DNA from 2 places in the Bacillus sp. FJAT-45350 genome. Region 2 is predicted to be linked to the other one. Evidence: a T-box and tRNA genes for the amino acid it is inferred to sense, from the RefSeq annotation. Region 2 holds a T-box; the other holds one or more tRNA genes.
The links. A T-box is a leader RNA that pairs with one kind of tRNA and senses whether it is charged. The one in region 2 lies ahead of tyrS (tyrosine--tRNA ligase), so its partner is inferred to be a tRNA-Tyr.

Region 1 (8,242 bases), on a different contig from region 2:
GCAAAAAACAACAAAAAACGTCACAAAATTATTTTAAGATTTTTGTTGACGATTAAGTTGTTGCAGTGTATTATATGAAAAGTCGCTGATTGACAGTGCACTTAACTAATTTGTTCTTTGAAAACTGAACAAGACAAAAGCCAAGCGTAAAAGAGATGTAAACACATCTCGTTAATTTTCTCGATTTTTTAAAATCGAAACGTCACGTTTGTGACAGTGAGCTTATATCACACTTTCTACGGAGAGTTTGATCCTGGCTCAGGACGAACGCTGGCGGCGTGCCTAATACATGCAAGTCGAGCGGACTGAAGGGAGCTTGCTCCCGGACGTTAGCGGCGGACGGGTGAGTAACACGTAGGCAACCTGCCTTGTAGACTGGGATAACTTCGGGAAACCGGAGCTAATACCGGATGTTAGATAATTCGCGCATGCGTGTTATCTTAAAGTTGGCCTCGGCTAACACTACAAGATGGGCCTGCGGCGCATTAGCTAGTTGGTAAGGTAGTGGCTTACCAAGGCGACGATGCGTAGCCGACCTGAGAGGGTGATCGGCCACACTGGGACTGAGACACGGCCCAGACTCCTACGGGAGGCAGCAGTAGGGAATCTTCCGCAATGGACGAAAGTCTGACGGAGCAACGCCGCGTGAGCGATGAAGGCCTTCGGGTCGTAAAGCTCTGTTGTTAGGGAAGAACAAGTGCCGTTCAAATAGGGCGGCACCTTGACGGTACCTAACCAGAAAGCCACGGCTAACTACGTGCCAGCAGCCGCGGTAATACGTAGGTGGCAAGCGTTGTCCGGAATTATTGGGCGTAAAGCGCGCGCAGGCGGTCTTTTAAGTCTGATGTGAAAGCCCACGGCTCAACCGTGGAGGGTCATTGGAAACTGGGAGACTTGAGTACAGAAGAGGAGAGTGGAATTCCACGTGTAGCGGTGAAATGCGTAGATATGTGGAGGAACACCAGTGGCGAAGGCGACTCTCTGGTCTGTAACTGACGCTGAGGCGCGAAAGCGTGGGGAGCAAACAGGATTAGATACCCTGGTAGTCCACGCCGTAAACGATGAGTGCTAGGTGTTAGGGGTTTCGATGCCCTTAGTGCCGAAGTTAACACATTAAGCACTCCGCCTGGGGAGTACGGCCGCAAGGCTGAAACTCAAAGGAATTGACGGGGGCCCGCACAAGCGGTGGAGCATGTGGTTTAATTCGAAGCAACGCGAAGAACCTTACCAGGTCTTGACATCCTTTGACCACCCTAGAGATAGGGCTTTCCCCTTCGGGGGACAAAGTGACAGGTGGTGCATGGTTGTCGTCAGCTCGTGTCGTGAGATGTTGGGTTAAGTCCCGCAACGAGCGCAACCCTTGATCTTAGTTGCCAGCATTCAGTTGGGCACTCTAAGGTGACTGCCGGTGACAAACCGGAGGAAGGTGGGGATGACGTCAAATCATCATGCCCCTTATGACCTGGGCTACACACGTGCTACAATGGATGGTACAAAGGGCAGCGAAACCGCGAGGTTGAGCCAATCCCATAAAGCCATTCTCAGTTCGGATTGTAGGCTGCAACTCGCCTACATGAAGCCGGAATCGCTAGTAATCGCGGATCAGCATGCCGCGGTGAATACGTTCCCGGGCCTTGTACACACCGCCCGTCACACCACGAGAGTTTGTAACACCCGAAGTCGGTGGGGTAACCTTTTGGAGCCAGCCGCCTAAGGTGGGACAGATGATTGGGGTGAAGTCGTAACAAGGTAGCCGTATCGGAAGGTGCGGCTGGATCACCTCCTTTCTATGGAGTATTTAACTCTAGTCGACGGACTTCACATTATGTGTTGTTCGACGCTTCGGACTTTTGTCGTTCAGTTTTGAGAGAATAAATCTCTCAACAAATACATTTGCTCCTGCGATTACTCGTCGCAAGGCAGCAAAGAAGCTACTCAATGTAGTAGCCTTGTTCTTTGAAAACTAGATAGTGATTTATATATGCAACTAGTATAATTTGATCGTTTATCGATTGAGTTTTACTTGAGAAGTCAAGAATTCATTTAAGTGTAATCGCCTTAGCGATTACACGCTGACGAACCTTTAAGGTTTTAATTAGCAATTCGTAATTTGCAATTAGCAATTATGTTTTGTCATGGTTAAGCTAGAAAGGGCGCACGGTGGATGCCTTGGCACTAGGAGCCGATGAAGGACGGGACGAACACCGATATGCTTCGGGGAGCTGTAAGTAAGCTTTGATCCGGAGATTTCCGAATGGGGGAACCCACCATCCGTAATGGGATGGTACCCATACCTGAATACATAGGGTATGTGGAGGTAGACCTGGGGAACTGAAACATCTAAGTACCCAGAGGAAGAGAAAGCAAATGCGATTTCCTGAGTAGCGGCGAGCGAAACGGAATATAGCCCAAACCAAGAGGCTTGCCTCTTGGGGTTGTAGGACACTCTATACGGAGTAAGAAAGAAACGAAGTAGATGAAGCGACCTGGAAAGGTCCGCGAAACAAGGTAACAGCCCTGTAGTCGAAACTTCGTTTCCTCCAGAGTGGATCCTGAGTACGGCGGGACACGTGAAACCCCGTCGGAATCTGGGAGGACCATCTCCCAAGGCTAAATACTCCCTAGTGACCGATAGTGAACCAGTACCGTGAGGGAAAGGTGAAAAGCACCCCGGGAGGGGAGTGAAACAGATCCTGAAACCGTGTGCCTACAAGTAGTCAGAGCCCATTTACGGGTGATGGCGTGCCTTTTGTAGAATGAACCGGCGAGTTACGATGTCGTGCAAGGTTAAGCAGATAATGCGGAGCCGTAGCGAAAGCGAGTCTGAATAGGGCGATTACAGTACGCCGTCGTAGACCCGAAACCGTGTGATCTACCCATGTCCAGGGTGAAGTTCAGGTAACACTGAATGGAGGCCCGAACCCACGCATGTTGAAAAATGCGGGGATGAGGTGTGGGTAGGGGTGAAATGCCAATCGAACTCGGAGATAGCTGGTTCTCCCCGAAATAGCTTTAGGGCTAGCCTCGAGGTGAGAGTATTGGAGGTAGAGCACTGATTGGACTAGGGGTCCCCACAGGATTACCGAATTCAGTCAAACTCCGAATGCCAAATACTTATCCTCGGGAGTCAGACTGCGAGTGCTAAGATCCGTAGTCAAGAGGGAAACAGCCCAGACCATCAGCTAAGGTCCCAAAGTATACGTTAAGTGGAAAAGGATGTGGAGTTGCACAGACAACCAGGATGTTGGCTTAGAAGCAGCCACCATTTAAAGAGTGCGTAATAGCTCACTGGTCGAGTGACTCTGCGCCGAAAATGTACCGGGGCTAAACGTATCACCGAAGCTATGGATTGACACCTTAGGTGTCAGTGGTAGGGGAGCGTTCTAAGTGCTGCGAAGTCAGACCGAGAGGACTGGTGGAGCGCTTAGAAGTGAGAATGCCGGTATGAGTAGCGAAAAGAGGGGTGAGAATCCCCTCCGTCGAAAGCCCAAGGTTTCCTGAGGAAGGCTCGTCCGCTCAGGGTAAGTCGGGACCTAAGCCGAGGCCGAAAGGCGTAGGCGATGGACAACAGGTTGATATTCCTGTACCACCTCCTCACCGTTTGAGTAATGGGGGGACGCAGTAAGGTAGGGTAAGCGCACTGATGGATATGTGCGTCCAAGCAGTTAGGCTGGTAAGTAGGAAAATCCGCTTATCGTAAAGGCTGAGCTGTGATGGCGAGCGAAATAATAGTAGCGAAGTTCCTGATCCTCCACTGCCAAGAAAAGCCTCTAGCGAGGTGAGAGGTGCCCGTACCGCAAACCGACACAGGTAGGCGAGAAGAGAATTCTAAGACGCTCGGGAGAACTCTCGTTAAGGAACTCGGCAAAATGACCCCGTAACTTCGGGAGAAGGGGTGCTCTGTTAGGGTGCAAGCCCGAGAGAGCCGCAGTGAAAAGATCCAAGCGACTGTTTAGCAAAAACACAGGTCTCTGCGAAGCCGCAAGGCGAAGTATAGGGGCTGACACCTGCCCGGTGCTGGAAGGTTAAGAGGAGAGGTTATCCTTCGGGAGAAGCTTTGAATTGAAGCCCCAGTAAACGGCGGCCGTAACTATAACGGTCCTAAGGTAGCGAAATTCCTTGTCGGGTAAGTTCCGACCCGCACGAATGGTGTAACGACTTGGATACTGTCTCAACGAGAGACCCGGTGAAATTATATTACCTGTGAAGATGCAGGTTACCCGCGACAGGACGGAAAGACCCCATGGAGCTTTACTGTAGCTTGATATTGGATTTTGGTACAGTTTGTACAGGATAGGTAGGAGCCTTGGAAACCGGAGCGCAAGCTTCGGTGGAGGCGTCGGTGGGATACTACCCTGACTGTATTGAAATTCTAACCTAGGACCGTGATCCGGTTCGGGGACAGTGTCAGGTGGGCAGTTTGACTGGGGCGGTCGCCTCCTAAACAGTAACGGAGGCGCCCAAAGGTTCCCTCAGAATGGTTGGAAATCATTCGTAGAGTGCAAAGGCATAAGGGAGCTTGACTGCGAGACCTACAAGTCGAGCAGGGACGAAAGTCGGGCTTAGTGATCCGGTGGTTCCGCATGGAAGGGCCATCGCTCAACGGATAAAAGCTACCCTGGGGATAACAGGCTTATCTCCCCCAAGAGTCCACATCGACGGGGAGGTTTGGCACCTCGATGTCGGCTCATCGCATCCTGGGGCTGAAGTAGGTCCCAAGGGTTGGGCTGTTCGCCCATTAAAGCGGTACGCGAGCTGGGTTCAGAACGTCGTGAGACAGTTCGGTCCCTATCCGTCGCGGGCGTAGGAAATTTGAGAGGAGCTGTCCTTAGTACGAGAGGACCGGGATGGACACACCGCTGGTGTACCAGTTGTTCCGCCAGGAGCATAGCTGGGTAGCTACGTGTGGACGGGATAAGTGCTGAAAGCATCTAAGCATGAAGCCCCCCTCAAGATGAGATTTCCCATTACGTTAAGTAAGTAAGACCCCTTAGAGATGATGAGGTTGATAGGTCTCGGGTGGAAGCATGGTGACATGTGGAGCTGAGAGATACTAATCGGTCGAGGGCTTATCCAATTTTCTAAGGTTGAAATGAATTCGACGACCTGCATATATAACACTATCTAGTTTTGAGAGAACAACTCTCAGCTGAAAGCAATTTCAGCGAAGAAATCTGCTCCTGCGGTTACTCGTCGCAAGTCTTGCGAGGAAGTATCACAGAGTGGTTGACTTAGTGATGATGGCGAAGAGGCCACACCCGTTCCCATGCCGAACACGGAAGTTAAGCTCTTCAGCGCCGATGGTAGTTGGGGGCTTCCCCCTGCGAGAGTAGGACGTTGCTAGGTTTTTTTATTTACAATATTATAAACTTCCTTTAAGTTACTCTTTCTTATTCCACAGTAGCTCAGTGGTAGAGCAATCGGCTGTTAACCGATCGGTCGTAGGTTCGAGTCCTACCTGTGGAGCCATGCTTCCATAGCTCAGTAGGTAGAGCACTTCCATGGTAAGGAAGGGGTCAGCGGTTCGAGTCCGCTTGGAAGCTCCAGAATTGCAGGTAAGACAAATTAATTTCTCTCTTATAAATGAGGGTTTTTTATTTTGAGATTTAGTATTGAATTTCAAAATAAACTATAGAAAAAAAGAGTTGCACACAAATTTATTTTTTAGTATAATATTTTTTGTCAGAGAGACATTATTGACACTGGCCCGTTGGTCAAGCGGTTAAGACACCGCCCTTTCACGGCGGTAACACGGGTTCGAATCCCGTACGGGTCACCATATGGAGGATTAGCTCAGCTGGGAGAGCACCTGCCTTACAAGCAGGGGGTCGGCGGTTCGATCCCGTCATCCTCCACCATAATACGCCGGTGTAGCTCAACTGGTAGAGCAACTGACTTGTAATCAGTAGGTTGGGGGTTCAAGTCCTCTTGCCGGCACCATTTTTTATGCTGTGTTTACAGATAGTATTTCGCTACTTATAGCTATACATAGTAGACCTGGAGGGGTAGCGAAGTGGCTAAACGCGGCGGACTGTAAATCCGCTCCTTAGGGTTCGGCGGTTCGAATCCGTCCCCCTCCACCATTTGATTTATATCATAGTGGGCTATAGCCAAGCGGTAAGGCAACGGACTTTGACTCCGTCATGCGCTGGTTCGAATCCAGCTAGCCCAGCCATTTACTTACTATATAACAGCAAGAGGCATTAGCTGAGTTACGAGCCATACTTCTCAGAAACAACTACGAGTTGTCTCGACGGATGCACCTCGAAGCATTTCTAGAAGAGAAAGAGATTAGGTAAGGCAATGAAGCCAAACATCGTCCGTTTACAACAAGAATTACTTAGTATATAACAGCAAGAGCCATTAGCTCAGTTGGTAGAGCATCTGACTTTTAATCAGAGGGTCGAAGGTTCGAATCCTTCATGGCTCACCATTTTATCTTTGCGGAAGTAGTTCAGTGGTAGAACACCACCTTGCCAAGGTGGGGGTCGCGAGTTCGAATCTCGTCTTCCGCTCCATAAGTTAATTTTAATGGAATAGGCTTTTATTTTATAGATTTATATGTTACAATTATTTTATTAGCGGGTGTAGTTTAGTGGTAAAACCTCAGCCTTCCAAGCTGATGTCGTGAGTTCGATTCTCATCACCCGCTCCAATTTAAGTTGGGGCCTTAGCTCAGCTGGGAGAGCGCCTGCCTTGCACGCAGGAGGTCAGCGGTTCGATCCCGCTAGGCTCCACCATATATTAGACACTTTTACCTTAGATACTGTATCTAAGGTTTTTTTGTGGACTTATGGTTGTTTGCAACTGAACACAATTTGTTGGTGTTCGTCACTGACCTCTTAAAAGATTATTTCGTATTTACATATAGTTTCACCTACTACTAAGTTTGTTAACTTCTCGTATATTATTCGTGTTAATATAAATATAAAATTGTAAATAAAAAGAAACCAAATACGGTTTTATACGTAGAAGTAATAATACCGCAAAATAAGCGGAGGTAACGAGATGGAGAAACTAATTAAGAGATTAATTAAAGAAGTGAAGAGTGGCGATACGGAAGCTTTTGGTGAGTTAGTTGAGATGTATAAGGACAAAGTGTATCAACTATCTTATCGAATGCTTGGGAATATGCACGAAGCACAAGATGTAGCTCAAGAAGCTTTTTTACGAGCATATACAAATATTGATAGATATGATACTAATAGAAAGTTTTCTACTTGGCTCTTTCGAATAGCAACGAACTTAGCAATTGATCGTCTTAGAAAGAGGAAGCCAGACTTTCATTTAGAGGACCCGATTAAAGGTACAGAGGGGATGACAGTTCAATCACAAATTGCATCTACTGAAGAGCTTCCAGATGATCAAGTGGTTAAGGTAGAGATGCAAGAGTGGATACAAGATGAAATCAACCATTTACCGCCTAAATATCGCTCTGCGATTATACTAAAGTACATTGAAGACTTGTCTTTAAAAGAAATCAGCGAGATTTTAGATCTGCCAGTATCGACAGTTAAGACAAGAATTCATCGCGGTCGGGAAACCTTGCGTAAGCGAATGGGCAATGTCTAAGGTGAAAGGGTGATGAACATGGAATACAATAAACGTTTTATTGAGCTTATGCATCGGTATTTAGATGGGGAAACAACTAATGAAGAAAAAGCTGAGTTTTTACATTATATAGAGACAAATGTTTCATGTAAGAAACATTATGAGGAAACGAGAAAAGCAATAGCTTTTGTTCAAAGTGCCTCTCATATAGAGACATCGGCTAACTTTACAAATAATGTCTTGCAACAACTACCAAAGCGTAAGAAGAGAGTGGCCTGGAAGCAATGGATGAGAAACCATCCTCTTGCCGTAGCTGCTTCTATTTTTCTAATACTCATGTCTAGTAGTATTATTTCTGTTTGGAATAGCTCAGAGGAACTAAGTGTGACAGGAAACGGAAACATTCAAATTGACCATGAGAGTGGCAAAGTCATTGTTCCAGAAGGGGAAGTAATTGAAGGAAATTTGGTTGTTCGTAATGGAACATTAGAGTTAAATGGAGAAGTTCGTGGGAATGTGCTTCTCGTAAATAGCGAGAAGTATCTAGCTTCTGCCGGTTCTGTATCTGGAGAAATAGATGAGGTGACCCAAGTATTAGAATGGATTTGGTATCACATTAAGAGCTTCTTCTCTGATGTAACGACCGTGGTAGGTAACGAAAAAGAGAATATAGACTAGTAAGTAAGTTTCG
Region 2 (8,242 bases):
AATGACAAACCGCGCAGGTAATGTACTTAAAGATGCTGGAGTAGTGAAAGGTGACCGTGTATTTATTTTCATGCCACGTTCTCCAGAGTTATACTTCTCTGTATTAGGTGCTATTAAATTAGGTGCTATTGTAGGGCCATTATTCGAAGCATTCATGGAAGGTGCTGTGCGCGACCGTCTAGAAGATAGTGAAGCTAAGGTATTAATTACGACTCCTGACCTATTAGAGCGTGTGCCAGTAGCTGACTTACCGAAACTAGAGAAGGTTCTAGTTATTGGAGAGAATGTGAAAGAAGAAGGACCTTACATTGATTATATGACAAAATTAAATACAGCAAGCCCTGAACTAGATATTACATGGGTTGAACGTGAAGATGGTTTAATTCTTCACTATACATCTGGCTCGACTGGTAAACCAAAAGGGGTATTGCATGTTCATAACGCAATGCTTCAACATTACCAAACGGCACAGTGGGTACTTGATCTTAAAGAAGATGATGTTTATTGGTGCACAGCTGACCCAGGTTGGGTAACTGGTACATCATATGGTATTTTCGGACCATTTTTATCAGGTATTACAAATGTAGTTCGTGGAGGACGTTTTAGCCCGACAGATTGGTATGAAACGTTACAGCGTTATAATGTAACTGTTTGGTATAGTGCGCCGACTGCATTCCGTATGTTAATGAGTGCTGGTGACGAGCTTGTTAAGGATTATGATTTATCATCATTACGCCATATCTTAAGTGTAGGTGAACCGCTTAACCCAGAAGTAGTTCGTTGGGGTAAAAAGGTATTTGATCTACGCATTCATGATACATGGTGGATGACTGAAACGGGCGCTCAGCTTATCTGTAACTATCCTTGTATGGAAATCAAACCAGGTTCAATGGGTAAACCAATTCCAGGAGTAGAAGCTGCTATCATTGATGATCAAGGGAATATTCTTCCTCCGAACAGAATGGGGAACCTTGCAATTAAGAAGGGCTGGCCTTCAATGATGAGAGCTGTATGGAACAACGCTGAAAAATACAATAGCTATTTTGAAATTGATGGTTGGTACGTTTCGGGTGATTCAGCGTACATGGATGAAGAAGGTTACTTCTGGTTCCAAGGACGTATCGATGATGTTATCATGACAGCTGGTGAGCGCGTTGGTCCATTTGAAGTTGAAAGTAAGCTTGTAGAGCATCCAGCAGTAGCTGAGGCTGGTGTAATTGGTAAGCCAGACCCAGTACGTGGTGAAATTATTAAGGCATTCGTAGCATTACGTGATGGTTATGAAGTTTCGGATGAGCTAAAAGAAGATATTCGTACCTTTGTTAAAAAAGGCTTAGCTGCACATGCTGCACCACGTGAGATCGAATTCCGTGATAAGCTACCAAAAACACGTAGTGGTAAAATTATGAGACGTGTATTAAAAGCTTGGGAATTAGACCTACCAACTGGTGACTTATCTACAATGGAAGACTAATAGAGTGAAATAAGAGGGTGTCCCAAGAGGTAAAATACAACCTTTGGGACACCCTTTTCGGTGTTTAGAGTTTAATTAAATACAAAAAAAGGCTGACAGTACCGGTACTGTCAGCCTTTTTGATACTGCTATGATTGATTATTTTCCCTATTACTATTTTCTGGCTTTTGGTCATCTTCTTTACGACCATTATCATTTTCATTCTTTTTTTCTTCTTTTTCTTTCTCATTTTCTTTTTCTTTTTCACCATTATTATTCTCTGGTAATTCTAATAAGTCGTCTTCTTCTGTTTTATCTTCATCATTATCTTCTTCGACAATCCAGCCTTGACCTTTTGCAGTTTGAGATGGGGCTGATTCTTTACCTGCCACATCAACTGCTGTTACATAATAGGCAAATCCGGCATTATTGACGTTGAAACTATAACTACCAGTACGTACACTTCCTACTAAGCTAAAACCTGAACTACCACTTGCAGTTCGATAAATACGATAGCCAACAATATCATTTTCATGATGCTTAGACCATGTAAGCTGTGAGCCTGAGAGTGCTACATTTGAAACTTGGTCTGGTTGTTTACCGTTTTCTTGTGCTAATCTATCTGGAATTACATTGTTCAATGACTCTGGTAAGTAGTCCTTTAGTTGATTTTCTTGAATATACTCTTCTTTGATTGCAACACCTGTATAAGTAAACTCATCAGGAGTTGAATCTAATGCTATATAAGGTTGTTCATTCAGAAGTACATACTTTACTCTAGTAAGACTATCGTCAATTTTTGTAGGTACAAATTGTGCATTGAATAAATCTGATCTAACTAGTCCTGCCTCTTGACATAAGTCAGAAGGAAGAAGTCCAGAGATACCACAAATTGAACGTCTAACTATTCCATTTGGCATTTCAAAATTACTTTGTGACGCAATTAATTCCGGGTTACTATCATAAGCAGAATTAATTAAGTTTGCCCATATTTGTTGAGTACGTTGACTGTAGCTTAATCCAGCAACACCTCGTTGTTGAATAGACTTAGGTGTGTCATATCCAATCCAAACACTCATCGTTACATTCGGATTTAAGCCAACAAACCAAGCGTCATGGAAATCATTTGAAGTTCCTGTTTTACCAGTCCAATCAGATTTGAACTTGATTCTACCAGGAAGGTAAGTCGCTGTACCACTACGTAATACATCTCTCATCATGTCGACCATTAAATATGCAGTTTGTGGAGAAAATACTTCAACTGGATTAATTTCATGTTGAAAAATAACTTCTCCTTCTTTTGTTTCAATTCTGTCTATCATGTAGGACTCAACAAAGTTTCCATCATTAGCGAACGTTGCGTATGCAGCTGTGTTTTGTTCAACTGTTACATCGTTTCTAGTTCTACCTAAAGATGCTGAAGGATATGGTTCTCCTTCCTCAAGGTTAAAGTTATATTTCAGAAGTGTTTCTCTTGCCTTTTCATGAGGAATCTTCAGTTGAGCTCTTACTGCAGGTACATTTCGAGAATACTTAAGCGCATCTCGAGCAGTTATCAAACCTCTATAGCTATTATCAAAGTTCCCAAAAGGTGTTCCATCTGGATATGTTGCAGGAGTATCAGGGATAATTGATGCTGGATGAATTGCCCCGATATCAATTGCAGCAGCATAGGATAAAATCGGTTTCATTGTTGAGCCGTTTGAGCGATAAGCTTGAGTAGCATGGTTTAATTCTTGTTCTTCAAAATTACGACCACCGACAAAGCTTATGATAGCACCTGTACGGTTTTCGATTAGAATGGCACCAACTTCTTCTTTTTCACCTTCACGATCAGGCCCAAAATAGCGGTCATCCTTAACGGTTTCCTGCATTGAATCATAAATTCCTTTATTGACAGTTGTATGAATTCGATACCCATTCCTTCTTAAATCACGTCTTGCTTGTTCACGATATTGTGTAAGTGTTGAAACTCTATCTTCACCTTCAAGTTCATCTACAATTACATTATCTTCTACCATCATTTGTTTTGCTAAAACTTCAGTTGCACGTCTTAACACTTCGTTTGTTAAATATGGATATTCTTCAATTGAACTAGGTGTTCTAGTGGTTAAGTTAGCTCTGATATCATAATCCAAAGCACTCTCGTATTCGGATTCAGTAATATAACCAGAATCTTTCATTCTACGTAAAACAGTTTTCATTCGGTTAATACCTGGGTCCAAGTTTTGTTTCACTTCACCATTACTTGTAAAAGGTGTATATCCAAAAGGGCTTTGTGGTAAACCAGCAATGTAAGCAGCTTGAGGAAGCGATAAATCTTTTGCATCAACTCCGAAAATTCCTTGCGCTGCAGACTGTACACCGGCAATATTTCGACGAGATGCATTACGTCCAAATGGTACAACATTTAAGTAGGCTTCTAATATCTCATCTTTATTAAAGAATGTTTCTAAACGCATTGCTAGAAGCATTTCTCTTGCTTTTCGGTCAAAGGAAACATCACTTGTCAATATTTGGTTTTTAACAAGTTGTTGTGTAAGTGTACTGCCTCCAGTTTGAACTGAGGAGTTAGCTACTTCTTGAAGTGTAGCTCTCATTATTGCTTTAGGAACTATTCCGTTATGCTCATAAAAGTATTCGTCCTCAGTAGCAATAATTGCTTGTACTAAATATTCACTTACATCTTCAAGCTTTACTTCTCTTCTTTCTAACTCATATGGAAGTTCTCCAAGATAGACATCGTTGGCAAAATAGATTTGACTCATTTCCTCATAGTCATAGATGTCTTTCTTCATTTCTTCATAAGGTCGTAATGGTTCATCTTTTACTAAGGATGCAAAAAAGCCTGCGCCAGCTCCACCAACAAAGAAGGTACCCATTAACCCAAGAACAACAAATACGAGTAATAAATTCCAGAATACTTGATATGTAATACCTAAACCTTTGAATATATTTTTTTCTTCTAGTTTGTCAGTCACGTTCTTAAGTTTCGCCCTAAATTCTTCAAGTTTATTTTTCATAAAGAACCTCCTAAAACATAGAAGTATTATAGCATATCATGTCGAAACATCCTATAACTAATCGGAATCTGTTTTAGGTGAATATTGACAATCATATAACGAATATGTTAAAAATATAACAATTGAAAAATATGCGAGGATAGGTACAAGTAATAAGCTTTTCCCTGTTTAAGAGAGCTAGTGGTTGCTGTGAACTAGTACAAAAAAGCTGTGAAATACAACCTGGAGCATTCTTTACGAAGATTGATTTATATTCAATTCGTAGTAAGGGACGGTCTTATACCGTTATCATATTGAGTGGAAGATAATAGTTCTTCAAGAAGGGTGGTACCGCGAGATTTCTCGTCCCTTTTTGGAGGGCTTTTTTTAATTTCCTCAAAGTAAACTAGCTAGATGAAATGAACAGATGGGATAAATATTTAACGGATTACTGGACCTAGTAAAAAATCAAAAAGCTTTATAAAGTTATAAAAAAAGGAGAGATAAACATGGAATTATTAAAAGATTTAGAATACCGTGGATTAATTAACCAAGTAACAGATGCTGATGGTCTTGAAAAGCAATTATCAGAAGGGCAAATGACTTTGTACTGTGGCTTCGATCCAACAGCAGATAGCTTACATATTGGGCATTTACTTACTGTATTAACATTACGTAGGTTCCAGCTTGCTGGTCATAAACCATTGGCTCTTGTCGGCGGTGCTACTGGGCTAATTGGGGACCCTAGTGGGAAAAAGGCAGAACGTACATTGAATGAGCAAGAAATCGTTCAATTATGGAGTGATCGTATCAAGGGACAGCTTTCTCAATTTTTAGATTTTGAAGGTGAAAGTGCAGCAAAGGCTGTTAATAACTTTGATTGGATTGGGAAGCTTGATATTATAACGTTCTTACGAGATGTTGGTAAAAACTTCGGATTAAATTACATGTTGGCAAAAGACTCTGTAGAATCAAGGATTACTTCAGGGATTTCATTTACGGAATTTAGCTATATGATTTTACAATCATATGACTTTCTTCACCTTTACGAAAATGAAAATTGCCGTTTACAAATAGGTGGAAGTGACCAGTGGGGGAATATTACGGCTGGTCTTGAATTAATTCGTAAATCAACAGAAGAAGAAGCAAAAGCATTTGGTTTTACAATTCCATTGGTAACCAAAAGTGATGGAACAAAGTTTGGAAAATCTGAGGGTGGCGCAATTTGGTTAGATGCTGAGAAAACAAGTCCGTATGAATTCTACCAGTTTTTAATCAATACTGATGACCGCGATGTCGTTAAGTTCTTAAAGTACTTTACTTTCTTAACTCCGGCTGAGATTGATGAGTTAGAAAAGGAATTGGAAACAGCACCAGAGAAGCGTACGGCACAAAAACGCTTAGCAGAAGAAGTAACAAAGTTGGTTCACGGTGAAGATTCACTTAAACAAGCGATTAGAATTTCAGGAGCTCTATTTAGTGGAGAGATTTCTTCACTATCGGCAGAAGAAATAAAACAAGGTTTTAAGGATGTTCCATCATATGAATGTAAAGAAGAAGAGATCAGTTTGTTAGATTTATTAATAGCATCAAAAATTGCTCCTTCTAAACGTCAAGGTCGTGAAGATATTCAAAACGGAGCGATTTACATTAATGGCGAACGTTGTATAGAATTAGATCGACAAATGACTTCGGAAGATCGTATCGAGGGTCAATTTACAATTATCAGAAGAGGGAAGAAGAAGTACTTCTTAATTAAATACTAACGATGCACCGTAAAGGTTAGTAAATATTATGTGCGAAGTCGTTGCTTTGTTTTGATGTCAAACGTCATGTGGTTTCTTGACGTTTGACGTGCAGTGAAAGAAGCGGTCTCCTTTAAATTACTACTATATTTGTTTTGAGTTAGTTTATTAAAGAATGGCATTTGCCGTTCTTTTTTTGTTACTTTAGAATATAAATAGTAAGTAAGAATATGATTAAAACGTGGATGTGAAAATAAAAGGTATAAAAAAAGATGCCCATAAAATGGACATCCTTGAATTGAAGATTAACGAGAGTAGAACTCGACGATTAATGCTTCAGTGATTTCAGCTGGAAGCTCAGAACGTTCTGGTAAACGAGAGAATGAACCTTCAAGCTTTTCAGCGTCGAATGTTACATAACCAGGTACGAAGTTGTTTACTTCGATTGCTTCTTTTACAGCAGAAAGATTTTTAGATTTTTCGCGTAAAGCGATTGCTTGACCAGGCTTAACACGGTATGAAGGGATGTCTACGCGACCTCCATCAACAGTTACGTGACCATGGTTTACAAGCTGACGAGCTGCACGACGAGTACGAGCTAGTCCCATACGGTAAACTAAGTTATCTAGGCGAGACTCAAGTAAAATCATGAAGTTTTCACCGTGGATACCAGGCATTTTACCAGCGTCATCAAAGATGCGGCGGAATTGACGCTCATTGATACCGAACATATGGCGAAGCTTTTGCTTCTCCTGTAATTGTAAACCGTATTCTGAGATTTTCTTACGTTGGTTCGGGCCGTGTTGACCTGGAACGTAAGGGCGTTTTTCTAATTCTTTTCCTGTTCCGCTTAATGAAATACCTAAGCGACGAGATAATTTCCAAGATGGACCTGTATAACGAGCCATGAATGACTCCTCCTTTGTTATTTTGATGTTGCAAAATAACAACCGTATGGCAATCTCTTTGACATGCTCATTTTGCTTTCATGCATCTTCGCTTCGACAGCTAGAAGTTACACGATGCACCTCATTTTTTGTAGCAGCCGATTAATGAGGAACAAAATGATAAGGGTACACATCAAGTTTACCTTGGCTGTCTCATTTCACACAAAAATCATTATATGATCGTAAGGTGTAGATGTCAAGTATTCCTGTATTGTCTAAGAAGAGAATTGTTCATAAGTATTTCTCTTTATTGGTCGCAAGGATGTAGTAAATTATGTTCTTTTCCAGTATAATGTATATATATGAAAAAATTGAACAGGTAAGTTATTTAGTAAGGATACAAAGCGACTTAAGAAGGCTAATTAGTAACAACGTATGGTGGTGCAAAGATGAAAAATATAAAGAATAATAAACGAAATACCATTGATTTTTCAAAACTTCTCCATGTCGCTATAGAAGATAGTCAAATCATCGATGAACATTTCCAATCTTCGATTCTATTTTTAGCTAATGAAGAAGGAAATATTGTTACAATTAGGGAGTTTGGTGGATTTAATTCTAAAATGATTGAAGCAGTTTCATTAATCCAGCAAAATCTTTTTGAGAATGAGTTTCCTTTTGAATGGAATGGTTGCATAATTGATTTTATTAATATTCGATTAACATATAACAATAGCCAATGGAATGGTTTATTAGGGATTATTGTTGAAGAGGAGTATGTAAACGATGAAGTTCTTCGCCCTTTTTTACGGGGACTTCAGTATGCAGTAACTATTACAGCAAAACAATTATTTACGAATCAGGCGTCAAGTATGCTTGATAGTTTTGAGAATATAAACGAAGTGATTACAACAATTTTGAAAGATACGGACTATACATTAGATTTTAGAAAGCTAGCAAAAGCATTTATCACCTATGTTGAGCCATTATTTGAAAGTAGTGAAGTAGCGATTTTACTATATGGTAAGCAAGGTCAGGAGTTTGTGCCAATTGAAGCCTCGGATGACGGGCTTTATAGTCAGTTCCATGAGTATGTCATTTCTGCAGATGAGAAATTAGTAATTAATACGATTACTTCTAATGAGATGCTTACTG

Region 1: it encodes a tRNA-Tyr, which carries the amino acid that the T-box ahead of tyrS (tyrosine--tRNA ligase) is inferred to sense. The anticodon was not compared.

Annotation. Positions count from the first base shown of each region.
Region 1 is NZ_NISU01000001.1:3,170,600-3,178,841, reverse strand. Features, by position in the region: rRNA gene CD003_RS16095 (16S ribosomal RNA) at 236-1,787, shown strand; rRNA gene CD003_RS16090 (23S ribosomal RNA) at 2,138-5,077, shown strand; rRNA gene rrf (5S ribosomal RNA) at 5,231-5,346, shown strand; tRNA gene CD003_RS16080 (tRNA-Asn) at 5,395-5,469, shown strand; tRNA gene CD003_RS16075 (tRNA-Thr) at 5,471-5,546, shown strand; tRNA gene CD003_RS16070 (tRNA-Glu) at 5,705-5,779, shown strand; tRNA gene CD003_RS16065 (tRNA-Val) at 5,783-5,858, shown strand; tRNA gene CD003_RS16060 (tRNA-Thr) at 5,865-5,940, shown strand; tRNA gene CD003_RS16055 (tRNA-Tyr) at 6,000-6,083, shown strand; tRNA gene CD003_RS16050 (tRNA-Gln) at 6,101-6,175, shown strand; tRNA gene CD003_RS16045 (tRNA-Lys) at 6,358-6,433, shown strand; tRNA gene CD003_RS16040 (tRNA-Gly) at 6,444-6,518, shown strand; tRNA gene CD003_RS16035 (tRNA-Gly) at 6,582-6,655, shown strand; tRNA gene CD003_RS16030 (tRNA-Ala) at 6,665-6,740, shown strand; gene sigW (RNA polymerase sigma factor SigW) at 7,009-7,572, shown strand; gene CD003_RS16020 (anti-sigma factor family protein) at 7,591-8,229, shown strand.
Region 2 is NZ_NISU01000002.1:323,428-331,669, forward strand. Features, by position in the region: gene acsA (acetate--CoA ligase) at 1-1,474, shown strand, start outside; gene CD003_RS18185 (transglycosylase domain-containing protein) at 1,603-4,476, opposite strand; T-box leader at 4,604-4,829, shown strand; gene tyrS (tyrosine--tRNA ligase) at 4,965-6,221, shown strand; gene rpsD (30S ribosomal protein S4) at 6,506-7,108, opposite strand; gene CD003_RS18200 (diguanylate cyclase) at 7,537-8,242, shown strand, end outside.